4 regions of the Exiguobacterium sp. 9-2 genome follow, and region 4 is predicted to be linked to each of the others. Evidence: riboswitches for the same ligand, from Rfam matches in the RefSeq annotation. Region 4 holds a riboswitch; each other region holds the start of a gene.

Region 1 (4,204 bases), 480 kb from region 4:
GTGTCCGTTTTTTCGTCATCATTCATCACGTATGAGAAACCTGGCAAACCGAACGAATTTGCGCGATATGTTCCGGTGAAGTTCTACAACAACCGCCAATCAATCGTGCTCCAGCTTCATACCATGTCTTTGCGATGGCTTGGAACGACGTGCACTGATTCGTACCCGACCACGTCTTTGCGACCGGATCATAGACTTCACCGGAGTTCGGATAGACAATGATTGGAACACTCGTCAACGTCTTAACGTGACGGATGAAGTCGGTCGCGTAGGATGCCGGAAAACAATTTGCGCCGATTGCTGCAAGTTGCGGATGCTGTCCGATCGTCTCGATGCATATCGCAAGCGGTGTTCCCTCACTGATGTGCGTCGCATCTTGAAGCGAGAACGTCAGCCAAGCAGACACTTCCGGGAACGCTTCGAGAATCCCGAACAACACGACAGCTTCCTCAAGCGACGGAATCGTCTCGAATGCCAGCAGATCAGCCCCCGCTTCAATCAATGCTTCGATGCGCGGTCTGTGGAAGGCTTCTAGCACATCTGCTGACACTCCATAATGACCGCGATACTCAGAACCATCTGCTAAGTAGGCACCATAAGGACCAACCGATCCCGCGATCAGTGCGGCATTCTTTCCGCTACGCGTCCGTGCGTCTTGCGCTAAGGTAACCGTTTGTCGAATTAACGCTTGTGCTTCCTCGGTCGTGATATGACGTTGCTTAAATCCTTCGATACTTGCTTGATAGCTTGAGGTGATCGCAACATCGGCGCCCACTTCAAAGTAATCGTGATGGACACGCTCAATCTGTTCCGGTGCTTCGATTAAGAGGCGTGCCGACCAGAGTGGATCGTTCAGGTCGAATCCCTTTTGTTCGAGTTCAGTCGCAAGCGCACCATCTAAAATCAGGAAAGGAACTTCCTGTAATCGTTGATCAACTGGATTTTTGATTCGGGACATTTTCAACACTCCGTTTCTGAGAAGAATTCGTGAACGCATGAACGACATAACAGATCACGATGAATGGGATACCGCAATACAAGGCGACTCGTTGCGTCGGATCAAATCCGATACCAATCAGGGAAATCAAACAGACGACGAAAGCGGCGATCGGTACCAATGGAAAGAGTGGTGTACGATAGACCAATTCGTCGACCGTATGCCCTTCGCGGAGGAATTGTTTCCGGAAGCGATACTGCGCAACGCTGATACTCATCCAGACGATGACAACAGCAAGACCGGAAATCGAGACGAGCGCGATATAGACACTTCCTGCTGCATAGATGCTAGAAAGCAAAGCAAGTCCTCCACCAAGCATGCTGAACAAAACAGCTCGAAGTGGAACCCCACTTGGCGTCACCTGGGCGAAGAAACGCGGAATCATGCGTTCGTTCGCAAGCGACCAAAGCATCCGGGAGGCAGCGTAAAGCCCAGAGTTCGCTGCCGATAAGATCGCTGTCAGAATGACGAAGTTCATCACGTCTGCCGCATACGGAATCCCGATTCGTTCGAACACCGCGACGAATGGACTTTCGAGCACGCCCTTCCCTTCCGTTGGCAATAAGACGGCTAATACAATGATCGTACCGACGAAAAAGAGGACGAGTCGCAAAATCGTTGTTCGGATCGCAAGCGGAATCGTCCGCTTCGGATCGACCGCTTCACCCGCTGCGACGCCGATCAATTCCGTTCCTGAGTAAGCAAAGTTCACGGCAAGCATCGTCATGAAGATCGCAAATGCCCCATTTGGAAACAATCCTCCTTCCGTTAAGGAAGAAAAGAATGAGGCTGGGCTACCATCTTGTAATGGGATGAAGCCAACGATGGCTCCCGCACCAAGTAAAATGAAAGCAATGATCGTTACGACCTTAATGGCGGAGAACCAAAACTCGACTTCAGCAAATACGCGGACCTTCAAGACGTTGATACCAAGGATCATCGCAGCGAATAATGCACTGAACACCCAGACTGGAATCGACGGGAACCAACGTTGCATTAAAATGCCTGCTGCCGTGAATTCTGAACCAAGGGCGACCGTCCACGTCAGCCAGTAGAGCCAGGCCACCGTATAACCGGTACCGGGTCCGATATACTTCGTTGCGTACTTATGGAATGATCCGGTTTCCGGCATGTGCACAGCGAGTTCACCGAGACTTAACATGACTAAGTAGACGACGACGGCTCCGATCAAATACGACAAAATCGTTCCGACACGTCCCGCTTGTTCCAACGTATAACCTGTACTTAAAAATAATCCTGTTCCAATGACGCCTCCTAACGACAGCATGATCAGATGACGTGATTCCATCTTGCGTCGAAACGCTCCGCTCGTTTTCATGAATCCATTTCCTCCTCGTTCCACCTATTTCAAACAAAAAACGCATCCTCACGGATGCGTCGGTCGACAATTCGGAAATCTTATCGATCGGGTGCAACACCCGCAGGAATTAGCACAGTATCTTTCGACCTGTTGCTGAGGTTTCATAGGGCCAGTCCCTCCACCTCTCTGGATAAGTATGTAATTGTTCCTAACCCTATCAAGTCTTTTCCGGATTGTCAACGCAATTCAGAATACTCCTACCAAAAAACATTCCGTATCGTAATGACCCGGAATGTTAGAACACTTTATTTTTTTGCGAATAGATCCGCTGTCTTTAAGGCTGCCCGAACCGCTTTTCGGTTCAATGTCCCTTGCTGGTGCTTCATTTTCTTCGTTTGGGCAGCCAGTTGCGCTTTGAGCGCCGCAATTTCCTGATCTTTTTGAGTCGTCGTTGTTTGTTTCTGCAATGCTTTGATTTTCTTATCTTTTTCGGCCAATTGCGCTTTTGCCTGTTTTTGCGCATCCGCGATCTTCTTCTCTTGTTCCGGGAAGAACCGTTCGAAACGGGCGACTGCTTCTTCGAGACTCACGCCAGAAATCGGTTGAACCGGTGGAAGTAGTTCCGCTTGCGCCATTTGACGGTCAAACGGCACATTCTCAGGATAATTCGTCTCTTGGTAAATGTGTTCAAGATCATTCACGTTCAAGAAGTCAACGAAGTTGTCGAAGTTACGTGCTTGAACACGTACTGGACTTTGGAAATCAGCATTGGCTACGACGTCGGATAATTGTGTATCCGCTTTGATGTCGTTCGCCCAAATATGCGTCAACTGATGATAATCCGTTAGTTCGCGCATTCGTGCATCCTTTGGAATGAGGATACTCGGCGTACCCGCAAGCGTTGCTGTGATATTTCCATGCAAGCGCGCACCAAAACTGAGGTCTGCCTGCCCGATGAAATCGAACCATGTTTGTGCGTTCAAGAAGAAACGAACACGATCGTTCATGTAAGCAGGATCCGACATCTTCACCGGATAGTTCGTCACGGACAAATCTGCGATCGGATGCGTTCCTGTATACGTCAATTTCAGTTCCTTCATCCATTGGGGAATGAAGTAATGATTCGGATACTCTTCCATTCCGCGCGTAATGAAATCAAGAACATTTTGTGGTGCTAAACGTGACGAGTTGACCGTAATCATCGACTCGGGCGTAATGTTCGTTTCACGAATATGTAAGTCGCGACCAAACGCGTACATCGAAGGACATCCGATGACACGATGATCAATGCCTTCGCGAAAACCAAGACGCGTCAAGTATTTCGACGTGATTTCCCCACGAAGACCAAGCATGCTTGAGCGCTCAAGTACAGCGCTGACGAATGCTTTGACATCTTCATCGAACGGGAATCCGCCGTCTAGATCTGGTTCAAACGGTGCACGTAAGCCTACACCGATGACGACGACTGGAATTTTTAATTTCTTGATAAGGCGGGTGTACTTCCGCAACGTCGGTACGAATTCTTTTCGGAATGCATCCGCTAACGGAATGACATAAAGATCAAAGTTGGCATTGATTTCGTCCGCCCGTTCTTCATCGTAATAGTAATAGTCCGGTGTAATCGTCGTACCTTCTGTCATCAACGTCCGAAAGATACTGTATTGATAAATGAGATTTCCAACGTTTCCTCCAATGGAATTATGTTTCATCAAATAAGGAGCATCGAACTGTTCGAATGGTGTCATACCTGCACGAATAATAATACGTTTCATAATGGATAAACTTCCCCTCTCGTCTGCTTCATTCGTCCTTGCAAGAAAAAATGCGGAAAAATATATTATCACTTTTTTTCAATCTCATTAACAATAGATGAACTTTATTTCGGA
Region 2 (4,204 bases), 900 kb from region 4:
TAGAGAACGTCTTCAGGTAAATCGAGTGTTGGAATAAGTTAGCATCGATATTGCCACTACCGAGTGCGATGTTTGGTTGGATATAATCGCTGAATTCGACGATTTCGACTTTATAGCCTTTCTTTTCGAGTTGCGGTTGAATCGCTTGTTTGACCATGTCGCTATAAGGACCGCTTGTCGCCCCAATCTTGATCGTCTTGTCTTTTTCATCAGCGCTGCTGTCTCCACATCCTGCGAGGATTCCTGCACCGAGTAAGGCTGTCGCTAAAAAGGCATATCGTTTTTTCATGATTCAACTCTCCCTTTATATGTATGATTAGCGCTTGTCTGTTTTTCGCGCTAGTTGATTGCCGAGTGCTTGAATGCTCTGGACGATGACGATGAGGACAACGATCGTCACGATCATGATGAGATTATCGTAGCGATAGTAACCGAAACGGATCGCGAGGTCACCGACACCTCCGCCGCCGACGATACCAGCCATCGCCGAGAAGCCGATCAAACTGATCGTCGTTAATGTGATGCCCTGAATGATGCCAGGGAGTGCTTCCGGTAAGAGGACACTGACGATGATCCGTAATGGTTTCGCTCCGCACGCTTCCGCTGCTTCAATCAAACCAGGTGGAATTTCACGGAGTGATGTTTCGACGAGGCGCGCGAGAAACGGAATCGCTGCGACACTGAGGCTGACGGATGCTGCCGTCGGACCAATCGTATTATCAAGCAAGAACTTCGTTAATGGAATGAGGGCAACAAGCAAGATGATGAACGGCAAGGACCGGACGATGTTGACGACGAAGTCAAGGACACGTCGGATGGCAATGTTTTGAAAGAATAAACCGCGGTCGGTGACGAACAGGAGAATCCCGAGTGGAATCCCGACGACCAATGCGAAGGCAAGTGAAATGCCAACCATCCACGCCGTCTCACCAAGTGCCTTCAACAACTCGGGTAACATCGTTTGTATACGATCAAGCCACATCCTGAATCACCTCGAGTGTATGAAGTTCCGCCGCAAGCCAGTCGAGGGCAGGTGAGATTTGATCGGAGGATCCCGTCAAGCTGACGATTAAGACACCAAAAGCGACGTCTTGGATGTAATCGACTTTTCCGTGCAGGATGCTGACCGAGATATCGTATCGACGGATGGCTTCCGACAACGTACTTTCACCGGTCTTCTCGCCCGTGAACTGCAGGCGGATGATCTTTCCCGGTGTCGCTTGCAAGATGCGTTCCGGTAGCTCGATCTGGAGTGCCGTGTCGACGTAATGTTGTGTCACCGGATGTTTGGCTTGACTGAACAAATCGTATGTAGAGGCGACTTCGACGACTTCCCCTTGCGACATGACCGCGACACGATGGCAAATTTGTTTGACGACATCGATCTCGTGCGTGATGAGGACGATCGTCAATCCGAGTCGTTCATTCAAATCTTTCAACAAATCCAAAATCTGCAGCGTCGTGACCGGATCAAGGGCAGAGGTCGCTTCGTCACATAACAAGACGGTTGGATCATTCGCGAGTGCCCGGGCAATCCCAACGCGCTGTTTCTGTCCACCGCTCAACTGACTCGGGAAGTTCGTTTCGAATCCTTCGAGTCCGACGAGTGAGACGAGTTCACGGATCCGTTCTGGAAAATCTGCTCGTTTGACGCCAGCAGCCTTCAGTGCGAAAGCAATGTTATCTGCGACATTACGCGACTGGATCAATTGGAAATGCTGAAAGATCATTCCTGTCCGCAAACGAAGTTGACGCAAATCTGCTTTTGACATCCCGCCGAGTGAGACACCGTCGACCTTGACCGTTCCTTGTGTCGGATGCTCGAGACCGTTGATCAGACGAAGCAACGTACTCTTACCGGCACCGGATTCACCGATGATCCCAAAGATTTCTCCTTTTTGAATCGTCAAATCGACATCTCGTAATGCAAAAATTGGAGTCCGGTCTCGGACGAACCGTTTCGTAATCTGTTTGAATTCAATCATCTGCTCATCTCCTCATACAAAAAAAGTCGCTTTTTCCTAGTAGCAGAGCAACCAGAAAAAAGCGACGAAAGTGTAAGATTTCGTAACTTATCTCTCAGAATGAATCCATTCTGTAGGATGTGGCACCGTTCCTGATAGGTGGTTGCCGGACGTCGTTGGGCCTAATCCCTCGGTCGCTCTCGATAAGTAGTTATGCTGTTGGGATTTACTTTAACGGAAATGATTCCCATCTGTCAAATGTTTTTTCAGAATTATTCCGCAACAGGTGTCCGGAACAGGTTGAGCGTTCCGATTCGGTCGACGGCCTCCTCTAGTCGTTCGACGTCAGCAATTAAGCTGATCCGCACGTATCCTTCGCCGTATTCACCAAAGAATGATCCAGGGGTCACGGCGACGTGTGCTTCGTCAAGCAGATGATCCGTGAAGCTTTGGGACGTGTATCCTTCCGGCACGGGGAGCCAGACGAAGAAGGAACCGCCCGGTCGTGGTCCGCTCCAACCGATTGCATCGAGTTTCGTAAACAATGCATCGCGTCGTGTTTCATATAAGCTACTTAACTCACGGACACATGTTTGGTCACTCGTCAGGGCAACGGTCGCTGCATGTTGGATCGGTGTGAAGGCACTGACGTAGAGATGTTCCTGATACGTCTCGATGCTTGAGATGACGGACGGATTTCCGATCGCGAAAGCGATTCGGAAGCCAGACATGTTGAAGCGTTTCGAGAGTGAGAACAACTCGATTCCGACATCTTTCGCCCCTTCTGTCTGCAAGAAGCTTCGTGTGGGACCATCAAAGCTGATGCCACCGTAGGCTAAATCATGGACGACACAAATATCATGGGCATCCGCGAAGGCAACTGTCTGTTCGAAGGCTTCTGCTGTCGCTGTCGCACCTGTCGGATTACTCGGGTAATTGAGGAACAACATCCGGGCGCGCTCGACATCTGTCGTATCAAGTAAATCGTAATCCGGCAGGAAGTTATTTTTCTCAAGCAGTGGAAGCGTAATCGGATAAGCACCAGCAAGTGCTGCTCCAGACAGGTAATCCGGGTACCCCGGATCCGGGACGATGACACCTTCTCCAGGATTGACGATCGTTTGTGGTAAGGCGACGATTCCGGCTTTACTACCGAGAAGAATTGCGACCTCGGTTGCCGGATCGATCGTGACGCCGAATTCGTTCGTATAAAAGCTCGCGACGGCTTGCTTTAGAAAATCATGTCCACGAAATGGTGGATATTGAAGGTTTGTTGGCTCATCGATCGCCTGTTTCAAGGCGTCGAGAATATGTACGGGCGTCGTTTGATCGGGTGTTCCTTGACCAAGGGTGATGACATCATGTCCGGCAGCTTTCACAGCGCCGATCCGGTTCGCAAGTTCAGCGAAAACGGGAGCAGGAAGCCGATCGATGGCGATGGATGGAGCGAAATGTTTCATGGATGTGTGCCTCCTTCGTAGTATTGTCGTCAAGGATAACGAATATTCAGTCAAAAGAAAAGAACTTTTTTGAAATTCAAAAAAATCGTCCAATAAACAGGTACAGATATGTGGAGCGGGAATAGAGAGTAGGGAGAGGAGTGAGGAGATGAAGCGAGCTAGCTGGAAAGAAGCAGTCGTCTATCAAGTCTATTGGCGCAGTTTTAAGGATTCGAATGGGGACGGCATCGGTGATTTGCGAGGTGTCATCGACAAGCTAGATTACATCGCATCGCTTGGTGTCGATATCGTCTGGTTAAATCCATGTTACCGTTCTCCAGACATCGATAATGGCTATGATATTGCCGATTATTACACGATCATGGACAAGGCGGGGACGATGGGCGATCTACAAGAGTTGATCACAGCGGCTCACGCACGCGGCTTAAAGATAATTCTTGATTTGGTCGTCAATCATACGAGTGACCAGCATGACTGGTTCCGTCAGTCGCGGGACCGAATCCACGACAAGGATGATTGGTACATCTGGAAAGATGGAACGAAAGAGACTCCCCCGAACAATTGGCGGTCGTACTTTGCGCCGAGCCCTTGGACGTGGAGTGAAGAGCGCGAACAATATTATTTCCATTCTTTTGCGAAAGAACAACCCGATTTGAACTGGGAACAACCGGCTGTCCGGCAAGCGATCTACGACATGATGAACTGGTGGATCGCTCAAGGGATTGACGGTTTCCGAATGGACGTCATCAACTTGATCAAAAAACGTTCACTTGAGGATGT
Region 3 (4,204 bases), 710 kb from region 4:
ATGCTGAGCACCCGGCAAATAAAATCGTCGTTAATGTTGCCCCAATCGCTACTGCTTTTTTCATGGCTGAATCGCTCCCTTGATTAATGTCTTCTGATTTTTCGTGCGACGATGTTGCCTGTCGTCTGTAAGCCTTGGACTAAGATAACGAGAATCCCGACCGTGATGATCATGACTTTCGTGTCGAACCGTTGATAACCGTACGTAATTGCTAAGTCACCCAAACCGCCACCACCGATGGCGCCTGCCATCGCCGACGCCCCGATCAAGCCGACTGTTGCAATCGTTAAATTAAGGATTAGTGAACCGAGTGCTTCCGGCAGAAGGAAGCGGAAAATCGTTTGAAACGGTGTCGCCCCCATCGCTTCTGCTGCCTCAAGGACGCCTTTATCGACTTCAAGTAACGAGCTCTCGATCAGACGCGCCATGTACGGTGCGGCGTAAAAGACGAGCGGGACGATTGCGGCTTCGGTTCCGATCGACGTCTGGACGATCAACCGTGTCAACGGGATGATCGCAACAAGTAAGATGATGAACGGAATTGAACGGAAGATATTGACGATACTGTTGAAGAATGTGAACAGCGGGACGTTTTCGAGCAATGCCCCTTTCCGGGTGACGACGAGCAGGATGCCGAGTGGTAAACCGATCAAAGTCGAAAATAATAACGACACTGACACCATCGTCATCGTCTGCAAAAATGCTGTCCAGATATCACTGTAGTTAACTAGCATCAGCAAGCACCTCCTCGACGGTCACCTGTGCCTGATCGATGTACTGTAAGGCCCGTTTTACTTCGATCGTTTCACCGATCAGTTCAACAAGTAATGTACCGAACGGTGTTTCCTGTAACTCCGTGATGCTACCGTGCAGGATGTTGACATCGACGTCGAAGCGTTTTGCGACTTGCGACAAGAGTGGTTGTCCGGTGTGGTGTCCGAGAAAATGAATCTTATAGATCGGATGCGCATTCCGTGACTCGATCAACTGACGAATTGATGCCGGAATTTCATCATGCATGACGGAGCGGACGAAGTTTTTCGCTGTCTCGGTCTGCGGATTTGAAAAGACATCAAAGACTGTTCCTGACTCGATCAGCTTCCCAGCTTCGATGACGGCGACCCGGTCACAAATCTCCCGGATGACACCCATCTCATGGGTGATCAAGAGAATGGTGATCCCGTATTCCGCATTGATGCGTTTTAATAACTGGAGAATATGATGTGTCGTCTGAGGATCGAGTGCTGACGTCGCTTCGTCACATAAGAGCACGGATGGTTGCGTCGCTAGTGCCCGGGCGATGCCGACACGTTGCTTTTGTCCGCCGGATAATTGATCCGGGTAATGATCCGCCTTGTCCGCAAGATCGACGAATTCGAGTAATTCCGTCACCCGGCGACGAATCTCGTCTTTCTTGACACCTGCGAGAACGAGTGGTTTCGCAACGTTCGTAAAGACCGTGTTTGCATTCAATAGATTGAAGTGTTGAAAGATCATCCCGATCCGCTGTTTCGCTTGGCGTAATTTTTTTGGTGATAGTTGTGTTAAATCTTCTCCGTCGACCGTCACTGTTCCTGACGTCGGTCGTTCTAACAGGTTGACGCAGCGGAGCAATGAACTTTTCCCGGCACCGCTAAAGCCGATGACACCGAAGATTTCGCCTTTCTCGATCGTCAGGTCGACACCGTCGAGTGCTGCGATCGTCTGATCCTTCGTGACGTACGTTTTTTTGACTTGATGAAATGCAATCATTCCGTTTTCCCCCTTCATTCAACAAAAAAGGTCCCTTCTTGAGAAACAAGAAGAGACCTGGATCCGCACAATGGCAGAATCCACTCCACTCATCTCTCAGACATCTGTCTGATGGAATTGGCACAGTGCTCATAATGAGTCTGTTGCCGAGGTTTCGTAGGGCCAGTCCCTCCACCTCTCTGGATAAGTATTGCGGTATGAAATTCGTATGTGTGTTGTTGCGTTGTTGCTTATGTCGTAAAACTAATTTTTACATTACGGGTCGAACCTTTAAAAGTCAACCAACTTTGCAAAAATAATCCATTTGGCGCATATCGATTGAGTCATAAGTTATGAGTTAGCTGAAAGAATAAATCACGATTCGTCCAGAACGATTTGACAAGGCATTTTCGGTCGTGCTACCATCGTTTCAATGATTAATCCGACAATTCCAATATGATATTTATCAAGAGTGAACGAGAGACCTGGCTCTATGACTTCACGGCAACCTGCAATCTGTAAGGTGCTCCGACCAGCAAAGCGCGGCTTTGGATGATACGGTGAAAAACTCGTGGGCGTCCAAGCAGTGACGTTGACGAGTTTTTTTCACGAATGGAGGAAAAATAGTAATGATGAACTATCCTGTATTGACTGGTGCTGAAGCATTTTATCTTCAAGGTGGACCGATCGGCATTTTAATCTGTCATGGTTTTAATGCGACCCCGCAAAGTGTTCGGGACGTCGGTGAGGCATTTGCTGCTAAAGGATTCACTGTCTATGCTCCACGTTTGCGTGGTCACGGGACGAACGTCCGTGAGTTCGAACAATCGACTGCTCGATGTTGGAAGCAGAGCCTGCAAGACGGCTATGCACGTTTACAAGAAACATGCGATCAAGTCTTCGTCATCGGTCAATCGATGGGCGCGACGCTCGCACTATCGCTCGCCGCTGACGGGATTCCATTTTCAGGCATCATTACGATCAATGCCGCTCTCTCCGTTCCGTCTTATGAAGCACTGTCGTTTGAAGGTGGTCCACAGTACTTACCAGAAGGGGCACCGGATATCAAACGGTCTGCTTTCGAAATCATCTATGACCTCGTTCCGAGTCGTTGTGCATTCGAACTCGTCCGCTTGATGGACGAGACGAAAGGACGCCTTGGATCGATCCTTCTACCGACATTGATTCTTTACTCGGCGACCGATCACGTCGTTCCGCCGTCGAGCTCGGATTACCTGCATCAGCATATCGGGACGAATGATAAACGAAGCTACTGTCTCCTCAACTCGTACCACGTCGCGACCCTCGATCATGATCAGGATTTGATCGTGCGTGAGACGATTCGTTTCATCGAACGCTCGAGCCGTTTCTCACAGGAAACGGGATAATAAAAAAAACAGCTATTCGTCTTCACTTAGAAGCGAACAGCTGTTACATCAAAGGACGACCATCATCGGTTCGTCTTTTTTGTTTATCCTTTTTGGTGTTGCATCGTTTGGAGCGGCTTCGGCTTTCCTGGCACTTCATGGCAGTGGCGACACCGTGGCTCATACGATTCTGAAGCGCCGACTAAAATGATCGGATCATCATAGTTCGCTGGTTTTCCATCAATCAAACGTTGTGTACGGGAAGCCGGATCGCCACATGAGAGACAGATCGCCTGAAGTTTCGTCACAAATTCTGCGCGCGCCAGTAATTCCGGCATCTTGCCAAATGGCTCTGCCCGGAAATCCTGATCGAGTCCTGCACAAATGACGCGTTTTCCGTCTTGCGCAAGTGCTTCGATGACTTGAACGATCTCATCATCAAAGAATTGAACTTCATCAATTCCGACAATTTGTGTTTCTTCCGCTACTGCTGCATAGAGATCACGACTCGTCGCCATTGGAATCGCCACGACGGAATTTCCGATGTGAGAGACGACATGCTCTTCATGGTACCGGTCATCGATTGCCGGCTTGAATACTTGAACGGGCAGTTTGCCGTACTGTGCCCGTCTGACACGACGAATCAACTCTTCCGATTTCCCGGAAAACATACTGCCACAAATTACTTCGATCCAGCCGTACTGATTTATTACATGCATCATCGTCCGACACCGTCCTCTAAAAATAGTCACTTTAACGAGTATAGCTCGAAACGGTATTGAGAAAAAGGGTTGACTTCCGGAAATCAAAATTCATTTTTTCTTTACCTAGAATTTTTGTCCTTTCATTCCAACCTTCATCCATTTCCTGTACACTAAAGAAGAAGATTCTCGCGAAAGAAGGTGTCCCCGATTCATCATCTCTTACATGACATTCTGCACCAATATGGCGCCCTTGGTCTTTCCGTCCTTCTCGCAGGTGGTATCGTGGGATTGCCGGTTCCTGATGAGACCTTGCTCGTCCTGTCCGGTTTTTGGATGCATCAAGGCAATCTACCGCTGTTCGGTACGATTCTTGCCGCTTACGCTGGCAGTTGCATTGGAATG
Region 4 (4,204 bases):
GGACTGAACAAACCGATGGCAAAAGCAAAAAAAGGGACGACGTTTTATGTTCATCTAGATCAAACTCCCCTCTTCTCTGCCGACGTCGCTTACAGTCGTCCGGCCGCTTATTTGAAGAAAGGGACGAAATTAGTCGGTTTGAAATCGATTGATGATGACTTTTGGCAAGTCCGCTTAGTCAGTGGTCAAACCGGTTATGTCCTCAACCCTTATATCAGCACGAGTAAACCCGATATGAGCCTGGCACAAAAAGCGATCGACCGGGCGAAAATCTATACCGTCAAACAGACGACATCCTTTTTCGCAAGTCCGACGAGCCCAAAAGGCAGTGGACTTGTTGAACAAGGCAAACGCGTCTATCCGCGTCACCGGGTCGGAAATTTCTATGTCATCCAATCAGGTTGGACACCTGTCTATCTTCCGGTATCCGCCGTGACGATCACGTCGGATAAACGAGTCGTCAAAAAGAATAATACGCGTGGTGAAAAGCTGATCCAAGCAGCCGTCCAGCATATCGGAACACCCTACACATGGGGTTCGCAAAATGCCGTAAACGGTGGCTTCGACTGTTCCGGACTGATTCACTATGCGACGAACCAAGCTGGAAAATACGGTGGTCGGACGAACGTTCGTGGCTACTGGTATGGTGCGTTCTTCACGAATCGCCGGACGAGCATCTCAAGTGGTAAACGCTCAGATATCGTCTTCTTCCAGAACACCTATACAGACGGTCCATCGCATATTGGAATCATGCTTGATAACGAACACTTCATCCATGCGGGTGGTTCACAGCTGCAAATCAATTCAATCTATGAACCGCGTTGGCAGGAGCATTTCCTCGGCTTTAAATCGATGTAATAAAAAAGACGAATCCGTCGGTTTCGACGGGTTCGTCTCTTCTTATCGCAACACGTCAGAAAGTCATCTCGACGTATTTCGCCACTTGTCGGTCCATCAAGTATAATTCGATCTGTTCACGGTAGGCTTTATAGTGGTCGGATGCGATATGCGCTTCAAGCGCTTCTTCGTCCCGATACACTTCATACAACATGAATTGATGCTCATCCTCGATCGATTGGTGCAAGGAATAACGTAAGCATCCTTCTTCTTTTTGTGAAGCATGATAAACCGTTTGTAAAATCGGGAAGACTTGATCCGCAAGTCCAGCTTTGATTGTAAGTACAGCATTGACGACGATTTCTCCCATGTTACATTATCCCCTTTCGTGATTACCTGTATCTGTACCCATTTTCGCGAAAAGACACACGTTAAAGGAGCTTGAACATGCAAACTCAACTTTTTGAAGCACTCGAACAATTCGAACCGACAATGATCGCGTTACGTCGCGATTTTCATCGACACCCGGAACTCTCTTTCCAGGAAGTCCGCACACCAGAACGGATTGCCGCCTTTTACGCAGAACAGGGCATTCCTCATCAAACAGCCGTCGGAGGTCGTGGTGTCGTCGCGACGATCGAAGGCAAACAGCCTGGTCCGACGATTGCGGTCCGTGCCGATTTTGATGCTTTACCACTTCAAGAAGAGACGACGCTTGCCTTCCGGTCGATCCATCCCGGTGTCATGCATGCATGTGGACACGATGGTCATACGGCGATCGTGATGGCCCTTGCTGCTACACTCTATCCGTTACGCGATCAATTGCAAGGAACGATTCGGATCATCCACCAGCATGGAGAAGAGGTCTTTCCCGGTGGAGCAATCCAAATGATCGAAGCCGGCGTCCTCGAAGGGGTCGATGCAATTTTCGCGACACATCTCGAAAATGATTTACCGGTTGGCACGATCGGATTCCGGGAAGGACATACATTGTGTGCGATCGACGAATTCGAAATCATCGTCCATGGTCAAGGTGGGCATGCCCAGGCACCGCATAAAACAAAAGATGCTCTCGTCGCTGGAGCGCAACTCGTCTGCAACTTACAACATCTCGTTAGTCGACGGGTTGATCCGTTTGAGCCGGCTGTTCTCGCAATCGGTTCTTTCCATGCAGGAACAGCACCAAATATCGTTACGGGTGAGGCACGCATTGTCGGGGAAATCCGAACGTTCAATGAGACACTTCGGCATCAGCTCCGGCAAGAAGTCGATCTTGTCGCTAAGACGACGTGTGCCGGCATCGGTGCTTCGTATTCGATTGACTTCACGACTGGTTACCCGGCGCTCTGGAATCACCCGGATGAGACAAAACTCGTTCAGGAAGCTGCTGCTTTCTTACCGGAAGCATCCGTCATGGCACTCACACCAATGATGGCGGCGGACGACTTCGCACATTACTTAACACACGTCCCGGGTAGTTATTTCTTTACCGGCTCTGGCTATACGGACGGTCGCGTCAACTATCCGCAGCACCATCCACAGTACGAGATCAATGAACAAGCGTTGTTGATCGGTGCGAAGACACTTGGAGCAACCGTTTTACGTGCCTTAAATTCTAAGGATTGACTTTATTTCTTTGTGAATGGTATCATCACAACAATGATAACGAATGACATCAACTTCATATACCCTTATCAAGAGTGGACCGAGAGATCTGGATCGATGACGTCCCAGCAACCTGCGCATAGCAAGGTGCTACGACCAGCAAAGCGAAAGCTTTGGTTGATAAAAAGCGGCGACTCCTTTTGCAACCAAGCGAAGGAGTCGTTTTCGTTTTCTCGCTGTCAGACATACAATGGGGATTTCCCACGGAGAGGAAGAGACAGATGGAAAAAGCAACATTTGCAGGTGGATGTTTTTGGTGCATGGTGACACCATTTGAAGAATTACCAGGAATCGAGGGAATCGTATCAGGTTACATGGGCGGACACGTCGATAACCCGACATACGAGCAAGTCAAAACAGGAACGACGGGACACCTCGAGGTCGTCCAAATCACGTTTGATCCGAGCCTGTTCCCGTACGAGCGTTTACTTGAACTCTACTGGCCCCAAACGGATCCGACGGATGCAGAAGGTCAATTCCAAGATCGCGGTACGCAGTACGCGCCAGCAATCTTCTATCATACGGATGCGCAGCATGAAGCTGCGATTACTTCTCGTGACGCTCTTGCTGCAAGCAACCGTTTCAAACAGCCAATCGTGACGCGGATCGATGCTGCTTCTGAATTTTATCCAGCGGAAGAGTACCACCAAGACTTCCATAAGAAAAATCCAGAACACTACAAAAAAGATCGTGCTGCTTCTGGTCGTGATGCCTTCATCGAACAGGAATGGAAAGATACGACGACGGTCTAACCGCCTCGAACCACATACAGTAGCTGAGACTGATTTCAAACATCTCGTTTTTCCCGTACTTTCTAGTAGAAGGTGGAGGATCGAGATGTCAATGAAGTCAGTTTTTTGTATGTAAACCAACTGCTTTATCCTTTGCCGTTACCCTTACATAAATTTGTAATCGTTTACAAAAAGAAGCTTTTGCTTTACGGTTAATAAAAATTAACCGGTTAAAAAGGAGATGATTGAATGGAACAAAAAGCGATTCATATATTAGAGAACTATGAACAGTTAAAAGTGATCAGTGATCCATTGCGAACAAAAATTCTCATGTTTCTCGTCGAAAAACCGCATACGGTGCATCAGTTGGCTCATTTGCTAACGTTATCGCGCGCAAAGGTCCTTTATCACGTACGGGAACTTGAAAAGCATGACTTGATTCGCCTCGTTCGAACAGAAGAACAAGGCGGCAATCTATTGAAATACTATCAAGCGATTGCCCGAGGATACATTCCTGCTGATCATCTTCTGAACTTCATCGAGACGAAAGAAGCGACTCGGCAATCGTATCTTGAAGTACTGGACCGGGCAAAGACACGCGTTCTTACGGCACCGACAGCTACTTTTTCTCCTTCATCTTCGAACGTCGAGGACTGGATGAGCTTATCACTTCAAAAGGAACTGACGATGTCTGAAGCCGACTTTCAACGCTTTGCTACAAAATATCGTGCTCTATTGGACGAGTTCACACGGTCCCCTTCACTAGACGAAGAAGATAAAAAACACTTCTATATCATGACGACTGCCTTTGCAATTGATGAACCACTATTTGAGAATGACGACGTCTAAACCGGAGGTGCCACATGCTGCCTATTGAAATGGATACGCAACAATCGCTGTTTAAAAATCGATCTTTTTTATTTTTATGGGGGTCCGGTATGTGCTCTGCCCTCTCCCTATCAACCTATCTG

The links. Region 4 has a riboswitch for S-adenosylmethionine ahead of msrA (peptide-methionine (S)-S-oxide reductase MsrA). Riboswitches for the same ligand answer to the same signal wherever they lie in the genome.
Region 1: it holds a riboswitch for S-adenosylmethionine, as region 4 does, so the genes downstream of both, VJ374_RS15685 (amino acid permease) here and msrA (peptide-methionine (S)-S-oxide reductase MsrA) in region 4, are expected to answer to the same signal.
Region 2: it holds a riboswitch for S-adenosylmethionine, as region 4 does, so the genes downstream of both, VJ374_RS13540 (methionine ABC transporter ATP-binding protein) here and msrA (peptide-methionine (S)-S-oxide reductase MsrA) in region 4, are expected to answer to the same signal.
Region 3: it holds a riboswitch for S-adenosylmethionine, as region 4 does, so the genes downstream of both, VJ374_RS14405 (alpha/beta hydrolase) here and msrA (peptide-methionine (S)-S-oxide reductase MsrA) in region 4, are expected to answer to the same signal.

What each region holds. Positions count from the first base shown of each region.
Region 1 covers NZ_CP142850.1:3,002,411-3,006,614, forward strand. Annotated here, with positions in the region: gene mmuM (homocysteine S-methyltransferase) at 26-958, opposite strand; gene VJ374_RS15685 (amino acid permease) at 933-2,336, opposite strand; SAM riboswitch class I at 2,414-2,515, opposite strand; gene VJ374_RS15690 (polysaccharide pyruvyl transferase family protein) at 2,624-4,090, opposite strand.
Region 2 covers NZ_CP142850.1:2,583,230-2,587,433, reverse strand. Annotated here, with positions in the region: gene VJ374_RS13550 (MetQ/NlpA family ABC transporter substrate-binding protein) at 1-289, opposite strand, end outside; gene VJ374_RS13545 (methionine ABC transporter permease) at 317-982, opposite strand; gene VJ374_RS13540 (methionine ABC transporter ATP-binding protein) at 972-1,985, opposite strand; SAM riboswitch class I at 2,070-2,174, opposite strand; gene VJ374_RS13535 (aminotransferase class I/II-fold pyridoxal phosphate-dependent enzyme) at 2,237-3,424, opposite strand; gene VJ374_RS13530 (alpha-glucosidase) at 3,573-4,204, shown strand, end outside.
Region 3 covers NZ_CP142850.1:2,765,031-2,769,234, forward strand. Annotated here, with positions in the region: gene VJ374_RS14390 (MetQ/NlpA family ABC transporter substrate-binding protein) at 1-64, opposite strand, end outside; gene VJ374_RS14395 (methionine ABC transporter permease) at 84-734, opposite strand; gene VJ374_RS14400 (methionine ABC transporter ATP-binding protein) at 724-1,752, opposite strand; SAM riboswitch class I at 1,839-1,942, opposite strand; SAM riboswitch class I at 2,192-2,293, shown strand; gene VJ374_RS14405 (alpha/beta hydrolase) at 2,361-3,119, shown strand; gene VJ374_RS14410 (thymidine kinase) at 3,203-3,817, opposite strand; gene VJ374_RS14415 (DedA family protein) at 4,001-4,204, shown strand, end outside.
Region 4 covers NZ_CP142850.1:414,120-418,323, reverse strand. Annotated here, with positions in the region: gene VJ374_RS02250 (SH3 domain-containing C40 family peptidase) at 1-858, shown strand, start outside; gene VJ374_RS02245 (putative quinol monooxygenase) at 914-1,207, opposite strand; gene VJ374_RS02240 (M20 metallopeptidase family protein) at 1,285-2,463, shown strand; SAM riboswitch class I at 2,526-2,629, shown strand; gene msrA (peptide-methionine (S)-S-oxide reductase MsrA) at 2,724-3,254, shown strand; gene VJ374_RS02230 (ArsR/SmtB family transcription factor) at 3,483-4,082, shown strand; gene VJ374_RS02225 (MFS transporter) at 4,097-4,204, shown strand, end outside.